2 regions of the Mesorhizobium sp. ORM8.1 genome follow, and region 1 is predicted to be linked to the other one. Evidence: riboswitches for the same ligand, from Rfam matches in the RefSeq annotation. Region 1 holds a riboswitch; the other holds the start of a gene.
The links. Region 1 has a riboswitch for cobalamin ahead of ACVDG8_RS05070 (CbtB domain-containing protein). Riboswitches for the same ligand answer to the same signal wherever they lie in the genome.
Positions count from the first base shown of each region.

Region 2: another riboswitch for cobalamin. It lies ahead of ACVDG8_RS03225 (DUF1636 family protein); the one in region 1 lies ahead of ACVDG8_RS05070 (CbtB domain-containing protein).

Region 1 is NZ_CM132600.1:972,674-980,545, forward strand. It holds gene arsC (arsenate reductase (glutaredoxin)) at 1-372, opposite strand, end outside; gene ACVDG8_RS05035 (aquaporin) at 369-1,067, opposite strand; gene ACVDG8_RS05040 (ArsR/SmtB family transcription factor) at 1,064-1,414, opposite strand; gene ACVDG8_RS05045 (DUF6428 family protein) at 1,457-1,984, shown strand; partial or broken gene ACVDG8_RS05050 (phosphohydrolase) at 1,994-2,092, opposite strand; gene ACVDG8_RS05055 (DUF2272 domain-containing protein) at 2,316-4,391, opposite strand; gene ACVDG8_RS05060 (hypothetical protein) at 4,453-5,460, opposite strand; gene ACVDG8_RS05065 (histidine phosphatase family protein) at 5,641-6,210, opposite strand; adenosylcobalamin (AdoCbl) riboswitch at 6,307-6,451, shown strand; gene ACVDG8_RS05070 (CbtB domain-containing protein) at 6,452-6,661, shown strand; gene ACVDG8_RS05075 (CbtA family protein) at 6,764-7,558, shown strand; gene ACVDG8_RS05080 (hypothetical protein) at 7,549-7,872, shown strand, end outside.
Region 2 is NZ_CM132600.1:635,726-643,597, forward strand. It holds gene ACVDG8_RS03195 (DHA2 family efflux MFS transporter permease subunit) at 1-1,183, opposite strand, end outside; gene ACVDG8_RS03200 (HlyD family efflux transporter periplasmic adaptor subunit) at 1,588-2,763, opposite strand; gene ACVDG8_RS03205 (MarR family winged helix-turn-helix transcriptional regulator) at 2,760-3,233, opposite strand; gene ACVDG8_RS03210 (FecCD family ABC transporter permease) at 3,300-4,283, opposite strand; gene ACVDG8_RS03215 (ABC transporter substrate-binding protein) at 4,316-5,263, opposite strand; gene ACVDG8_RS03220 (ABC transporter ATP-binding protein) at 5,295-6,083, opposite strand; gene ACVDG8_RS03225 (DUF1636 family protein) at 6,080-6,466, opposite strand; cobalamin riboswitch at 6,548-6,750, opposite strand; gene ACVDG8_RS03230 (AraC family transcriptional regulator) at 6,950-7,783, shown strand; gene ACVDG8_RS03235 (antibiotic biosynthesis monooxygenase family protein) at 7,832-7,872, opposite strand, start outside.

The sequences.
Region 1 (7,872 bases):
CTTGATGAATTCACGCACGGGATTGTCGAGCAAAGGCAGCACCGCTTCCGAGGGACGGCAAAGCCGCGTTCCCTTGGGTGTCTCGACAATCGGACGGTTAATCAGGATCGGGTGGGCCAACATGAAATCCAAGAGCTCCTCATCCGACCATTTGGCATTGCCGAGATCGAGTTCGGCATAGGGCGTCCCCTTCTCGCGCAGCAGGTCGCGCACCGGGATTGCCATCGCGGCGATCAATTGTTTCAGGCGATCGCGGCTTGGCGGCGTCTGCAAATATTCGATCACGACAGGCTCCTCGCCGCTGGCGCGGATCATCGCCAGCGTGTTGCGGGACGTGCCGCAGGCCGGGTTGTGATAGATGGTGATCGTCATGGCTGCGCCTTCGCTGACTGAGGCTGGTGAAGAGGTTGCGGCCGCAGCAGCCAACCGATGAGCATCATGGCGATCAGCGCGCCCGCCAACTCCGCGCCGATGAAACCCGGAAGGTCGACCGGCCGTATGCCGGAGAAGGTGTTGGTGAATGCGCGGGCGACCGCTACGGCCGGGTTGGCGAATGAGGTGGAGGCCGTGAACCAATAGGCGGCGCTGATGTAGAGGCCGACCAGCCAGGGCACGGCCTTTCGCTCGAACCGGACGCCGGCAAGAATGACAGCGACAAGGCCAAACGTCGCGACCGCTTCGGAAAACCACTGCGCGGACCCGGCGCGGACTTTCATGGCCATGTCGAGGACCGGCAGTGAAAACATCAGATGGGCGGCAATCGTGCCGGCAATCCCGCCGGCAAATTGCGCGGCCAGGTAGGGCGCAAGATCGCCGGCGGCAAGCGTCCTATTGAGGCAGGAGACGAGCGACACGGCCGGATTGAAATGCGCGCCGGAGATCGGCCCCAGGATGGTGATCAGAACCACCAGCATGGCGCCGGTCGCCAGACTGTTCGCGAGCAGCGCCAGCGCGGTGTCGTGCGTGAGCGTCTCAGCCATGATGCCCGAGCCGACCACCGTTGCGACCAGCAGGCCGGTTCCCAGGGCCTCGGCAACGAGGCGCCGCGAAAGCGTGTAGGCGGTCACTGGCGACCGCCATCGCCAGGCAGGCAGCAAGACACTGCCAGCGCCGGCGCGCAAATCTCCGGAAGGCCGGAACAGCAATCCTCCATCAGGAAGCGGATGAGGCCGGACAGCGCTTCATATTCGGCGCTGTAGACGATCGAGCGCGCGTCCCGCCTGGTCGTCACGAGGCCGGCGCGCTCCAGCTCTTTGAGGTGGAAGCTCACATTGGACGGCGAGACCTCGACTTTCTCGGCCAGAATTCCAGCGGCGATGCCGTCCGGTCCGGCAATGACCAGAAATCTCAGCAACCGCAGCCGGGTCTCTTGCGACAGCGCGCCAAAGGCGATGAGGGCTTGACGTTCGTCCACGTTTCAATAATCCTTTAAATGTTGAAATAAGGAATAACCGACATGCTCTCCGCTGACAACCAGGAAATCACGCCTGTCCTGCCGATGGACCCCTCCGACCTGACAATCGGCGAGCTGCTTGGGGCTTTGGCCGGCCACAAGGAGAAGCCGCTCGTGTTCCGCTACGATGACCGCCCGGTGAAGCCGGGCTACCACGTCACCGAGGTCAAGGCCGGACATTTCTCGGCCCTGGATTGCGGCGCCAATCCTGAATCCTGGACTGAAATCTTCGTCCAGCTGTGGGACGTGACCGACGGTGGACCCGTCCATATGCCGGCCGGCAAATTCGCGGCAATCGTCCGCAAGGTCGCCGACCACCTGGCGCTCGACCAGTCAGCCAAACTGACCTTCGAAGTCAGCGACGGCGTAGGGCCCATGGAACTGCACCGCGCGGCTCAGCCGACCCTTGTCGGCGATGCCATCGAGGTCGAGCTGTCGCCACGCCCAGCAAGCTGCAAGCCGCGCGACCGCTGGCTGGAGGATCAGAAAGCGGCGAGCGCGGCCTGTTGCGGCGCCAACCGCCCTTGTTGAGACATCCCCTCACCCGTGCCAGTGCGATGACCGGATGACGCTGCAGACATTGCCGCGGTGGAAATGCCGCTCCTTGTCGGCGATGACGTCGGCCTTGACGGGCGGAAAGCCGCTGCGCACTTTCCTGGAATTACCCTAGAACCGGATCATGCCGTTTGCCTGCAACAGGTAAAGAGCCACGAGAATGATGGCGACAATCGCCACCCAAACGGCAGTCCTGCTCATGCGCTAAACCCGGTGTCTTGTTGATCGGCATCAATTCAACGCACACGCCGCGGTTGCGTTCCACGCGCATCGGATTGCAAGCAAATGGCTTGTCTTGTCGAAGCCGTCAACCCAGGCAGCGCAGCACCGCGATCCAGGGCAGGATGCCGACGCTGTCCTTTCGCGTCTGCAGCGTGCCGTCGCCATTGAGCTTCAGCCGCTTCTGCGACACCGATTGGCTGACATTGCCGCCCAGGGTTATCGCCACGCCCTTGGCGAGGTCCACCCCCACGACCAGGTCGGAATGCGAGGCATAGCGCTTGTCGGCCTTGAAGGCAGCCCGGGCGGCGTCGAAGTCGAAGCGCTTGGCGCCCTCGCGCCCGGCATGAACGAGATCGCCTGGCTGAGGCGCGTAATGCTCGGGGCGCATCGCCTCATAGAGCCCGCCGGGATGTCCGGCGACGAAATCCTGGACATAGATCGAATGCGCCTGCGCGTAGAGGAAGCGGTCGCCGCCGCCCGATATTTTGACGATGTAGGAAATGAAGGCCGCCGACCAGGCGGGGTTGATCAGTTCGCCCGGCTTGCTGCCGGGGATCAGCGACCTGCCATCAAAATTCTCCCCGACAGCCTGCCAATAGGTGCCGATGCGGCGGAATTGTGGATCATCGGTCTCCACGCGCTTGCCTTGCTCGAAGAAATTCCACTCCGCGATGGCGTTCTCGATCAAGCGCGCCTGGATGGTCGCCGCCTGCGAGGTGCCGGTGGCGGCAAACGCGCCAACGGCCGCAAAGACAGTCGACGACGCCGCGGCGGCTGCCGGGGCCACCAGCTGTCCGTCAGGCGTGAACTGGGACGATTGTCCGCCCCGCTTTAGCACGTATTCGCGCGGCTGGCCGTAACCAGGCGCGGTGCCGTGGAAATGGACGTCCTTCGCTGCCTCATTGCCGAATTTCGCCACGGCGTGATCGACGACGAACTGCCCCCATTGCTTCATCGATTTGGTGCTGGAAAAGAACGGGTTGAGGAAATTGACCGCGCCCTTGATGATGCTGGCCTGGCCGCCGGCGCGCGCCTCCACATGCTGGCGCACTATATCGAAGTTGGCCGACGACGCCGCCACGAGCTTCATCCATGTGCCGAGCTTGTTGATCGCCGAAAACTGGCCCGGCTGATCGATCACCTGCTGGATGCTGCCCGGAAACGAGGCATGGGCGACACGGTTGAAAATGGTGTCGACGACGGCCGAGAGCCCGCCCTGCAACTGGTCCTGGCCATACTTGCCGAAGTGGCCCACCTCGCTCTGGGCGACACGCGCCAGCGCGTCGAGATCGGTGTCGGAGATGTCCATCAGCTTGCCGGTGCCGGTAACAGCGCCGGCGTTGGCCGGATCGCCGCTGTTGTTCACCGTCGAGGATCCGGAGCCATCGTCGGGCACCAGCGCCTGGACCAGGGCGCGCGTCGCATCGGCCGAAGCCTGCAGCTTGACGGCGATCTTCTCGGCCGCGCCGGCCGCTGTCTGGCCATCGACGAATTCGGAAAACCGCGCCGCGATGTTGGCGACGTCGACACCGGCGGCGTCAGCGGCAACGATATCGGTCACCTGGCTTGCCGGCGCCTTGATGGCGGCAGCGACTGCATCCGGTCCGCACATCAGCGCCAGCGCGACCTCCGCCCAGTTCGGCGCACGGCCGGCGGCGTCGGTCAGCTGGTTCTGCACAAGCATCAGGCGCGCGGCGGACACCAGGCTCTGCGAGCGCCATTCGGTCAGCGCTTCGGCGGGAAGCTCAATACCGAGATCGTCGCGCGCGCCATAATAGGCCCATTCCACGGCGCTGAGGCCGAATGGCCCCTGCTCGCCGCCGGGGGAAGTGCTTTGCATGAAGCCGCTGCGCATATGCGCATAGGCGACAAGGAAGTGGCCGTTGACGCCGAAGGCATCGGCGTGCGTGACGGCGACGCCGGCCAGCGTGGCGCCGTCGACCGGCGGCAGCTCACCGGCATTCTTGTCGACGGCTGTCGCGGTTACCCAGCCGACCGGTTGCCCTGGCAGATCCAGCACTTTGATTTCGACAAAGAAGGGAGGCAGTTCGCTGAGAACTTCTATTTTCGCCCCCTTGATTGCCGATATGCCCAATGAAGGGCCCGCGTTACCGTCTACCGGTTTGCCAGCCAGCGTGCGGGTCTCTTTCATGACAGCCATGCGTGTTCCCCCCGTGGAATGCGTGTCGTGTCCAAATTTCAGGCGATCTGCGCGGAACCGGTCACATGACCAGCCTGCCGATTTCAAATGCACTCCTGTGGGTGCAGGCACTGCCCACCAGCTCCTCCGCTTGGAGCAGCTTGTCTTCATGCTCGGCCTGAAGCCCTCCCAGGCTCACACTGGGATATTTGCGGCCGCCGGCACCCTGCTGAACGCCGCGGAAGAAATCATCGATCGCCGAGCGGGTATCGCCGCTGATGATGCCGTCGACCCGCGCGACGCAAAGGGTGCGCTGGATGCGGGCGACGCGGTCACGGCTCAGTCGCGGTTCGTAATTTCCCTGGGCGAAAGGCTGAACCTTTACAGGCGGCGTGACCGGCTTGGCGGGCTGGCGCACTTCCTGGATGATTTCCGGCTTGCGCGGCAGCGGCGAGTTGGTCCTGACGTCGATCTCGATGTTCGAAATCGAGCCGCCCTTGACCGGGGTCGCCGCCGCGTCCGCGACATGCTCGACGAGCTTCGCCTCGATCACCGGCGGCAGGCACAAAGAGAGATAGTCCTGGATCAGATGATAGGAAGCGGTCGGCGTGTTGATCTGGCTGGCCTTGGCGGCCACCGCGTCGCGATAGGCGCCCTGCAGCTTGCGTACGAAGGTCAGCGTCGTGGCGGGCGGCAGCTGGTAAAGATAGGTGCCGGCGGCGATGTCGGTGAGGTTGGAGGCAAGGCCGAAGGCCTGCGTCACGGCCACCATCGAAAGGCTCGAGGCACCCGTTGCCGCGAGAATGGCGTTGGTGGTCTGGCTGAAGGCGCCAAGGCCGGCCTTCGTGGCTTCGCGGCGCCGGTCCAGATAGTAGAGCTCGCTGAAATACTCCATGCAGCGGTCGTCGACATAGTTGAAGCCGGCTTCGGTCAGGTCATAATAGGTGCCTCCGCCAGTATCGCGCGACAAGGCATTCATGATCCGGCTGATACGGCCGCTTGATTGCTCGACGCTTGTCGCATCGATGACCGGGGGAACGCCGACATAGTGCTTTGTCGGATCCGCCATGCAGCCCTGAAGCGCGGCCATGAAAATAACGAAAAGCGAACGAATCCAAAGGAATCGCTTCACAGATCAGCCCCCCGGCAATTATTATATTTTTACTCTCTCAATAAGGATAACCTAACCTAGGGAACCTACAGGCATGATTGAATTGCGAACTGAGAAGTATTTCACACTTCGCCGCAATTGTTTCGGCCTGGTTTAAGGTCAGCCGGCGACAATCCCGCTCGCGCGCAACACCCAACGGCGGCCATCATTGCGCAAATCGGTGAGCGTCAGCGGTTCGATGTCGATCTTCCACACTGACGACAGCGGCGCGCCCAGGACATGGACGACGGCGGCGCGGATGAGCATGGGATGCGTGACGGCGATGGTGTGGCCGCCCGCGCCGGCCAGACGGTCCAGCAGCGCCGCGCCACGTTGCGCCACGGCACTGAGCGTTTCGCCGCCATGGGGTGCGGCGTCCGGGTCGGCGAACCAGGCCGCCATGCCCTCAGGATCCTCGGCCTGGACTTCCTCGAAGCTCCGGCCGGCCCAGCGGGCGAAATCCTGCTCGGCAAGCAGCGGCTCGACACTCGCCTCAAGGCCGAGTGCCTCGGCCGTCTGCCGGGCGGCAGGCGCGGGGCTCGTCCAGACGCGGTCGGCGCGGCGCGGCGAAGCGGCCGTCGCCCGGGCGCGCTCCACAGCCTGCAGTTCCAGCGCCTCGTCGTTCGGGAAACGGCCCTTGCGCATGCCGGGCGTGGCGCCGCTTGCGATCATCGTCAGGCGTGCGAGCATGCGAAAAAGCCTCTGTGGATAGGCGTGGACCAGTGAAATTCGGGCTCACGAAGCCGTGCCGACAGCACATGTCGTTGACAGGCGAACGAAGTGCTGACAAGTGTTTTAGTGCGATACGAGATTGGAAGCCGGTGCGAATCCGGCACGGTCGCGCCACTGTGATCGGCGAGAGCCGAAAGTCAGGCCTTGTCTCGTAGCCATTTGTCGATCAACGGGACGCAGGATCCCAGGGGAGGTCAATATGTCCAACACCACTTTCGCACCCGGTTACGGCGCAACGCCGATTCCGGTCCGGGAGCTTCTGCCTTGGGCCATCTTCGGCGGGCTGCTCTTGATGCTGGCGATCTATTTCGTCGGCGCCGAGGAAGGCGCGACGTCGCTGATCCGCGGCACCTATGTGCACGAATTCGTGCATGACGGCCGTCACCTGCTCGGCTTCCCCTGCCACTGATACGGTTCAGCATCGCTGAACCGCACCGATCTTTTGATTTAACGCATTCCGGACGGAAAACCGCTACGCACTTTTCCTGGAATTGCTCTCAGGGGATTTGACATGGTTGGAAAACTTTTGCTGCGCGGCATGCTCGTCGGGCTTGTCGCGGGGCTGATCGCGTTTGCCTTCGCGCGCGTCTATGGCGAGCCGCAAGTCGACAAGGCTATCGCCTTTGAAGAATCGCAGGCCAAGGCCGCCGGCGAAGCCCCCGAAGAAGAAATCGTCAGCCGGCCGACGCAGGCAGGCATCGGCCTTGCCGCCGGCGTGCTGATCTATGGCGCAGCACTTGGCGGGCTGTTCTCGCTGGTCTTCGCCTACGCCAATGGACGGCTGGGCTCGCTCGGTCCGCGCGGCACCTCGGCGTTGCTCGCCGTGCTCGGCTTCCTCGCCGTGATCGTGGTGCCTCAGTTGAAATATCCGGCCAACCCGCCCGCGGTCGGCAATCCCGAAACCATCGGCTATAGAACCGAGTTGTTCTTCATCATGATCGTCATTTCGATCGCGGCCATGGTGGCGGCGGTCGGCCTGGCGCAGCGGCTGTGGAGCAGGCTCGGCGGCTGGAACGCCTCGATCGTCGCGGCGCTCGCCTTCCTCGTCGTCTTCGCACTGGTCAAGGCAGCCCTTCCCGACATCAACGAAGTGCCGGAGAACTTCTCGGCGGTCGTGCTGTGGCAGTTCCGCGTCGCTTCGCTCGGCATCCAGCTCATTCTGTGGGCCGTGGTCGGACTAGCCTTCGGGGCGGTTGCCGAGCGTCAGCTCGGCCGGCAAGCGAAGCGGCGCCGCCCGCCGCTACGCCTGATATCGCAATGTATCGGCCGCCATGGTTTCGCGCCCTGGCGGCCGTTTTGTTTTTGACGATCGTGTCCGGCCCTCTGGCCATCGCGCCAGCGCAAGCCCATAGCGGCTCCTCGGCACCCCCTCCTCCCGGCATCCAGATCCCCAGCCTGACCCATGGCCAGATGGCCGTGATCGCGCGTTATCGCAGCGATATCCTCGCGCTTGCCCAGCGCCAGACCGTGACCGACCCGACCTTCCGGCGGCTCTACAATCACGGCAATTTGCAATTCACCTATTGCCTGTGGGGCCTGATGCCGGGCAGCCTTGCCGACGAGCAAAGCCCGTTCAACGAGTGCAGCCACGCCTATCTCGCCACCGCCAAGGCGTTGCTC
Region 2 (7,872 bases), 340 kb from region 1:
CGGTGCGGTAGCGCGCGTCGAGCGTGACGAAGGCGATCGTCGACAGCGGCACGAACACCATGCCCATGCCGAGGCCCTGGATGACACCGGAGGAAACGATCAGCCAATTGTCCATCTGCGGCGTGAAGCTCGCCATGGTGTAGAGCGACTGCGCGGTGAGCAGGAAGCCGATGGCGACGAGGATGCGCGCATCGATCCTGTGCATGATGCGGCCCATGACCAGCATCGAAATCATCGTGCCGATGCCGCGCGGTCCCAGCACGACGCCGATGGTGACGGTCGGGTAGCCGAAGATGGTGGCGAGCATCGGCGGCAACAACGACATCGAAGCCAGGATCAGCACGCCCATGACGAAGATGAAGCCAAGCCCGGTCACGAAATTTCGGTCGAGGAATATCTTGGGATCGATGAAGGGGCGCTCGGCCGTCACCGTGTGGATGATGAACACCCAGAAGCCGGTGAGCGATAGAGCCAGCTCGATCCAGATCTCGGCTGAGTTGAACCAGTCGACCTCGCCGCCGCGGTCGAGCAGGAGCTGCAGCGCGCCGACGCCGAGCGAGAGCATGGCGAAGCCGAAGAAGTCGAAGCCGCGCACCCGCTTGGCGATGACCGGCAGATAGGCGGCCATGCCGAGGAAGGCGACGATGCCGACCGGCAGGTTGATGAAGAACACCCAGCGCCAGTTGAAATTCTCGGTCAGCCAGCCGCCGAGCGTGGGCCCGAGGATCGGCCCAAGCATGATGCCGGCGCCCCAGATGGCCATCGCCTGGCCATGCCGTTCCTTGGGATTGATATCGAGCAGGAAGGTCTGCGACAGCGGCACGATGGCCGCGCCGAACACGCCTTGCAGCAGGCGGAACAGCACTATGGTCTCAAGGCTCCAGGCGAGCCCGCAGAGCATGGAGAAGATGGTGAAGCCGACGACCGAGACCAGAAACAATTCCTTGCGGCCGAGACGGTCGGCAAGCCAGCCGGTGACCGGCGTCATGATCGCCGCCGCCACGATGTAGGAGGTCAGCACCCAGTTGATGTTGTCGGGCGAAGCGCCGAGGTCGCCGGTCATGGTCGGCAGCGCGACATTGGCGATGGTGGTGTCGAGCGCCTGCATGATCGTGGCCAGCATCAGCGCGACCGTGATCAATCCGCGATGCGGCACTTCCTTGAAGGGTTCGGGCGTGCTCATGGTGCTGAACTTCCAGCAGGTAACAAAACCGTGTACACTAGAGCATGATGCCGAAAAGTGTGAAGCGGTTTTCGGACGACATCATGCTCTATCTCTTTGATTTAGAGACGGATTCAGATTTCAGGTCGAACAGACCTGAAATCATCCGGCTCTATTGGGTTTCCGGGCGGCATGCCTTCCGTTGAGAGACCTTCATCGCGGTGGGACGCGACTATCGATGCGGGGTTGCATCGACTGAAAGTCTCTGATGGAGCGGATGCCTGCCGCCCGGAAATCTAAGGACCGACAGGTCCGTGCCGAAGGTTTCAGTCTTGATCAAGCCGCAGCGCGGCTCACCCGTCTGATCCTCCACACTCCTCCGTCAGACCAATCCCCTGCTTCAACTCGTTACTTGCTTCAACTCGTTACTGGCCGGCCTCGCCGGCCGTGGCGTGACCGAAGATCGACGGCCAGCCGCGCGCCACGCCGGTGTCGACGGTGACGGTCGCGCTCATGCCGGTGCGCAGCGCCATTTTTGCATCCGGGTCGGTCAGTTCAAGGCGCACGGGAATGCGCTGCGTGACCTTGACCCAATTGCCGGTGGCGTTCTGCGCGGGCAGCAATGAAAACTCCGCGCCCGTGCCGGCGCCGATCGCCTTGACGGTCGCCTCGAAAGTTCTGCCCGGATAGGTGTCGACGACGATCTCGGCCTTCTGGCCCGGCTTCATGTTGGTAAGCTGGGTTTCCTTGAAATTGGCGTCGATCCAGGTGTCGCCGATCTCGACCAGCGCAAACAACGGCGTGCCGACCGAGACATACTGGCCGAGCTTGAAGGAGGCGGCCTGGTAGACGATGCCGTCGGCCGGCGCCTTCACCGTGGTCTGCGCAAGGTCGTAGGCCGCCTTGTCGCGCGCGGCCAAAGCCGCCATCACGCTCGGATGCTTATCGGTCTCGATGTCGGGGTTGCCGCCAAGCGCCGCCTTGGCGCTGACGATACCCTGCCCTGCGACGGCCAGCTGCTGCTTGGCCTTGTCGAGGTCGTTGCGGGCCTGATCGAGCGACGATTTGGCATTGATGCCCTTTTGCGCCAGATCGGCGGCGCGGTTATATTGCGACTGCGCGTAGTCGACCTCGCTGCTCGCCGACTTCTCCTGCGCCATCGACTGGCTGTAGGCGGCGCGCAGCTGTTCGACATTGAGGCGCGCGCCGGCAACCGCGGCGTCGGCCTGGGCCAGCGCTATGCGGTAGGGCTCGGGATCGATGATGAAGAGAAGATCACCCTGCTTGACCGTCTGGTTGTCGGCAATGCCGACCTGGACGATGCGGCCGGCCGTGTCGGAAACGACCGAAATCCTGGCCTGCTGCAGATTGGCGTTCTCGGTTTCCTGATAGCGGCCGCCGGTCACCCAAACATAAGCGCCGCCGGCAAGCAGCGCCAACGGCAAGGCGACCATCAAAAGCATGCGGCCGAGGCGGCGCTTCTTCCTAGGCGCTGCCGGCGCCGGCAGCGGCTCGGCCGCCACGGCGACGGGAGCAGCCGGCTGGGCCGGCGCTTCGAGCTTGGTTACGTTGTCGTCTTCTCTCTTGGCTGCCGCGCTCATGCCGCCGCTCCCTGCTTACCCGTTATCTCCAGGGATGCCTCGCCGTCCGTCAGGTTCTGCACGATCGTGTCCAGCACCCGGATCAGCACGCGCCGATCTTCCGGCGATACGCCGGTAAGCGATTGCTCATAGACCTCGCCGGCAAGGCTCTTGACGTCGGTGTAGGCGGCGGTTGTCTTTTCGGTCGGGAAGATCATGCGTACGCGCCGGTCGGTCGCGTCCTGACGACGCTCGATCCAGCCGCCCTCCTCCATCCGGTCGACGAGGCGCGAGACGCTGATCGGCTCGATTTCGAGCAGCTCGGCCAGCCGCGCCTGCGTGATGCCTTCCTCCTTGGCGACACGCACCATCAGACGCCATTGCGCCGACGACAGGCCAAGCCCGCGGGCGCGCGTCTCGAAACGCTTGCGCATCAGGCGTTGCACGTCGTGGATCAAAAATCCCAGTCTATCGATGCCATCTGAAACCATGAGCGATAGATATAATAAGCGTGCTTACTATTCAAGTGGGGGACGTTGCTCCAGAAGCCAAGGAAATCAAAGCCGGTTACGCATCAACGTTGTGACGACGAAGAAGGCGCCGAGCGAACTGGTGATGATGCCGATCGGCAATTCCTGCGGCGGCAGCAGCGTGCGGGCAATGAGATCGCTGGCCAGAAGGAGGATGGCGCCGAACAGCGCGCAGGCGACGATCAGGTTGCGGTGCAGCGGGCCCGAGAGCGGCCGGCTGAGATGCGGGATCATCAGGCCGACGAAGCCGATGACACCGGCGACCGCGACCAGGATGGCGGTGGCCAGGGCCGCGACGAGGAATGTGACTTTGCGCATGCGCGCGACCGGTACGCCCAGGCTTTCGGCAGCACTTTCGCCGGCCAGGAATGCATCGAAGCGGCGATGGTTCCACAGCCCGTAGACGAGGATGATGCCGGCGCCCAGCACGGCCAGGCCGATATTGTCCCAGCGCGCCAGGCCGAGCCCGCCCATGGTCCAGAACAGCACGGAATGGGCGGCGCGCTGATCGCCGGCAAAGACGAGATAGTTGGTCAAAGCGGTGAACAGGAACGATACGGCAAGGCCGGCGAGGATCATCCGCTCAGGGCCCTGCCCCCGCACCCGCGACACAAGCAGCAGCACGATCGCCGCCGCCAGTATGCCGCCGGTGAAAGCGGCGAGCGGCAGCGTCCAGATGCCGAACGTGTCGCCGAAGACGGTGATGACGGAAACCGCGCCCGCCGCGGCACCCGAAGAAAGGCCGAACAGGAACGGATCGGCGAGGTCGTTGCGGGTAACCGTCTGCAGCAGCGCGCCGACCACGCCGAGGCCGGCGCCGACCGCGATCGCCAGCAGCGTGCGCGGCAGCCTGAGGTCGACGACGATGCTGCCGACCGGGCCGGACGGGCTCTCGCCGCCCAGCCCGGCCGCGTGCGCCAGCGCGCCGATCACCTCGCGCAACGGTATCAGGGTCGAGCCATAGGCGATCGACGCAAGCGCCAGCGCGGCGAGCAACGCCGCGCCGAGCATGATCGACAGAGCAAACGATCGGTGGCGCAAGGTCAGAACGCTTCCGGGTGCATGGCCCTGGCGATCTTACCGATCGCCTCGATGTTGGCGGGGCCAGGCGTCAGCTCGGCATAGCGGAGCGCGACAAAGCGCTCGTTCTTGACCGCGCCCGTCTCCTTCATCGCCGGATGCGATTTGAGGAAATCGAGCAGCTTCTTGTAGCCGCCGCCATCCTGGTAATCGAGCAGGATCAGGAATTGCGGATTGCGCGAGGCGACCGTCTCCCAGTCGGTGTTGCCCCAGCTCGTTTCCATGTCGGCCATGATGTTCTCGCCCCCGGCGGCGGCTATCATGGCGTTGGGGATGGCGAACTTGCCGGCGGTGAAAGGCTTGTCCTCACCGGAATCGTAGAGGAAGACGCGCGTGCCCTTGCGGTCGCCGACCTTGGCGGTGATGTCTGCAAGCTCCGTCTTCCAGCCCGCGACAAGCTTTTCGGCTTCCGTCTCCTTGCCGAAAATCCTGCCGAGCTTCTCGACGTCGCCATAGAGCAGGTCCATCGAAGCGGCCGGCCGGTTCTTGTCGAGATGGACGCAGCTTTCCGTCAGCACCAGCGTCTTGATGCCATGCGGGGCGAGCGTGTCGGGCGTCACGTCGCCGCCCGGCTTCATGCCGTAATACCAGCCGGCGAAGAAGAAATCGGGCTGCACGGCAACAAGGTTCTCCACTGTCGGATATTTCGGCGCGAGTTCCGGGATCGAACCCTGCTCGGCCTTGAATTCCGGGCCGACCTTGTACCAACCGGTGATGCCGGTGAGCCCGACGATCGAGGGCTGCAAATGCAGCGCGAAGGCCATCTCGGTCATGTTGAGGTCGTGGATGACGGCGCGCTTCGGCGGCGCGTCGAAGGTGAGCGGCTCGCCGCAGCTGTCGACGGTGACCGGAAAGGCGAAGGCGGCGGACGCGACAAGCGAGAAGGCGAGCGACAAGGCGAGGCGTTTCACGGGCGTGGTGCTCCTTTTTGGATCGGCTGGTTCAGAAGGGTGAAGAGGTACGGTTGGGCAGGTCGAAGACAGTGAGCTCGCGATCCTCGGTCGGGTGCGGCAGGCGCAAGACGTCGATGCCGAACACGTCGCGGATGAGCGGCTGCGCCAAGGCCTCGCGCGGTGGCGCCAAGGCGTGCAGCCTGGCGCTGCTCATCACCGCCACGCTGGTGGCGAAGGGCGCGACCAGCGCAAGATCGTGCAGCACGGCGACGACGGTCATACTGAGCCTGGCGACAAGGTCGAGCAACTCGCCGCGGGCGCGCGGGTCGAGATGGTTGGTCGGCTCGTCGAGGAACAGGATTTTCGGCTGCTGCGCGATGGCGCGCGCAAGCTGGGCGCGCTGGCGCTCGCCGCCGGAGAGCGAGCCGATGCCACGCCCAAGCAAAGGCTGCAGCCCGGTGCGGCGCAACGCCTCGACAACGATGTCGCGATCTTCATGCCTGCGCCTCAGGCCCGCATGCGGCACGCGGCCAAGCTCGACATAGTCGATCAAAGCCAGCCTTGGATCAGGCTGGTCGGTCTGGCCGACGACGGCGATGCTCAACGCCCGTTCTGCGGTCGTGATCCGGTCCAGGCGGCGGCCGGACAGGCGCACCTCGCCGGCGCTCGGCCGCAGCGCGCCGCACAGCATGCGCAAAAGCGTGGTCTTGCCGGCGCCGTTGGGGCCGATGATGGCAAGGCGCTCGCCGACCGCCAGCGACAGGCTGACATCCTCGACCAGCACGCGACCGCTGGCCGTCGCGCTGAGATCATGGGCTTCGAGCAGCGGCGCGCTCATTTCACTTGCTGCCAAGCCCTGCCCTTGGCCGGGATGCGCGCCAGCGTCTTGCCGGCGAGCCGGGCCGGCCGCTGGCCGCAATTGCACCAGCCGTCGACGAGCGACGCATAGAGCCTGGCAAATTCGACCAGCGCGCCCGCATCGGTGCCGCTACCGACCGAGCCGAAGAGGTAGGAAGCCTTGCCTTGCGCCTGGAAGGCGGCGGTCAGCGGCCGCGTGCAGCCGGCCATGCAATCGACGGTCTCGATCGCGAAGAATGGCGCATCGTAACCGGGAAGCCTGGACTGTAGGACGGCGCACGGAGCTTCGCCGGAGCGGTGCCCGGTCACGGCATCGCGGCAAAGCGAACACACGATGATGCGATGGCTAGGGTCTTCCGACATTCCGTCACTTTCCAAAATCGCGACGGAAGAAAGCCGGACGGCCGACAGGGGCGCCCGCGTCTCCTCCCGGCACACCCCGTCCGGTCAACTCGTGTCGATGGCAGGTCTCCTGGCTCGCGGGTCGTCGCGCCATCCGCCTTCCCAGCCTTGCCGGCCAGTGGCGTTTCGGATGGAACTCGCCGCTCACAGTTGCGGGGGCAGCCACGGGGTCGACCAAAGGTCTCACCGTGTTCCCTTTTCACCTCTCGCCTTGCGGCGCGAGGACCATGACGCGCAAAGCGTAGTTTGTCCGGGGCAGAGTCGCAACGGGCACCAATCGAACATGCGAAATCAATCTTATCTGATATGTAATAACATTACAAACACATCGAGATGCCGCTTGTCAACCGCTTGCAAACTTTGCGTCTTCGCCCAGTGCGCAATTTCGATCAAACTCGCCCCCGGCGCGGTCGCTAGTTTCGGCTCGCCAAAATGCGAGGAACCATGAACCCGACCGAGAAAGCGCTGTGGTTTGTCGAAAGCCATCTGCCGGATGCGATATCGCTCGACGATGTCGCGCAAAGCAGCGGCGTGTCACGCTTCCATGTGACGCGCGCCTTCGGCGCCGCCACCGGTCGGTCGGTAATGGGCTATATGCGGGCACGCCGCCTGAGCGAAGCGGCGCGCCGGCTTGCCGGCGGGGCGCGCGACATCCTCTGCGTCGCGCTCGATGCCGGCTATGGTTCGCATGAGGCGTTCACGCGGGCCTTTCGCGAGCAGTTCGGCACCACGCCGGAGCTGGTGCGCGCGCAGGGCTCGACCCGGAATCTCGACCTCGTGGAGCCTATTTTGATGGACAGTTCCCTACTCACGACACTCGCGCCGCCGCGCTTCGAAACCAGCCGGCCTTTCCTCATCGCCGGGCTCGGCGAGCGCTACAGCTGCGAGTCCGCGGCCGGCATTCCGATGCAATGGCAACGTTTCGCCCCTTATATCGGCCACATCCCCGGACAGGTGCCCGACGCCTTCTACGGCGTCTGCACTAATGGCGACGATGCCGGCAATTTCGATTACATCGTCGGCGTCGAGGTGACGGATTTCTCCGACCTGCCCAAGGATTTCTATCGCGTCCGGGTGCCGGCGCAGAAATACGCCGTGTTTTCGCATCGCGAGCACATCTCGACCATCCGCCGCACCATCAACACGATCTGGAACAGCTGGCTGCCGGCCTCCGGCCACGAGATCGCCGACGCGCCCGAATTCGAGCGCTACGGACCGGAGTTCGACGCCCACACCGGCAATGGCGGGCTGGAGATCTGGGTGCCGGTGAAATCATAGCGTGGCATACCGGACGGGCCGCGTTTGACGGCCCGTCCGAGCGCGGCGCTATTCCACTGTCGATACGACTTCATAGAGGCCAGGATTGG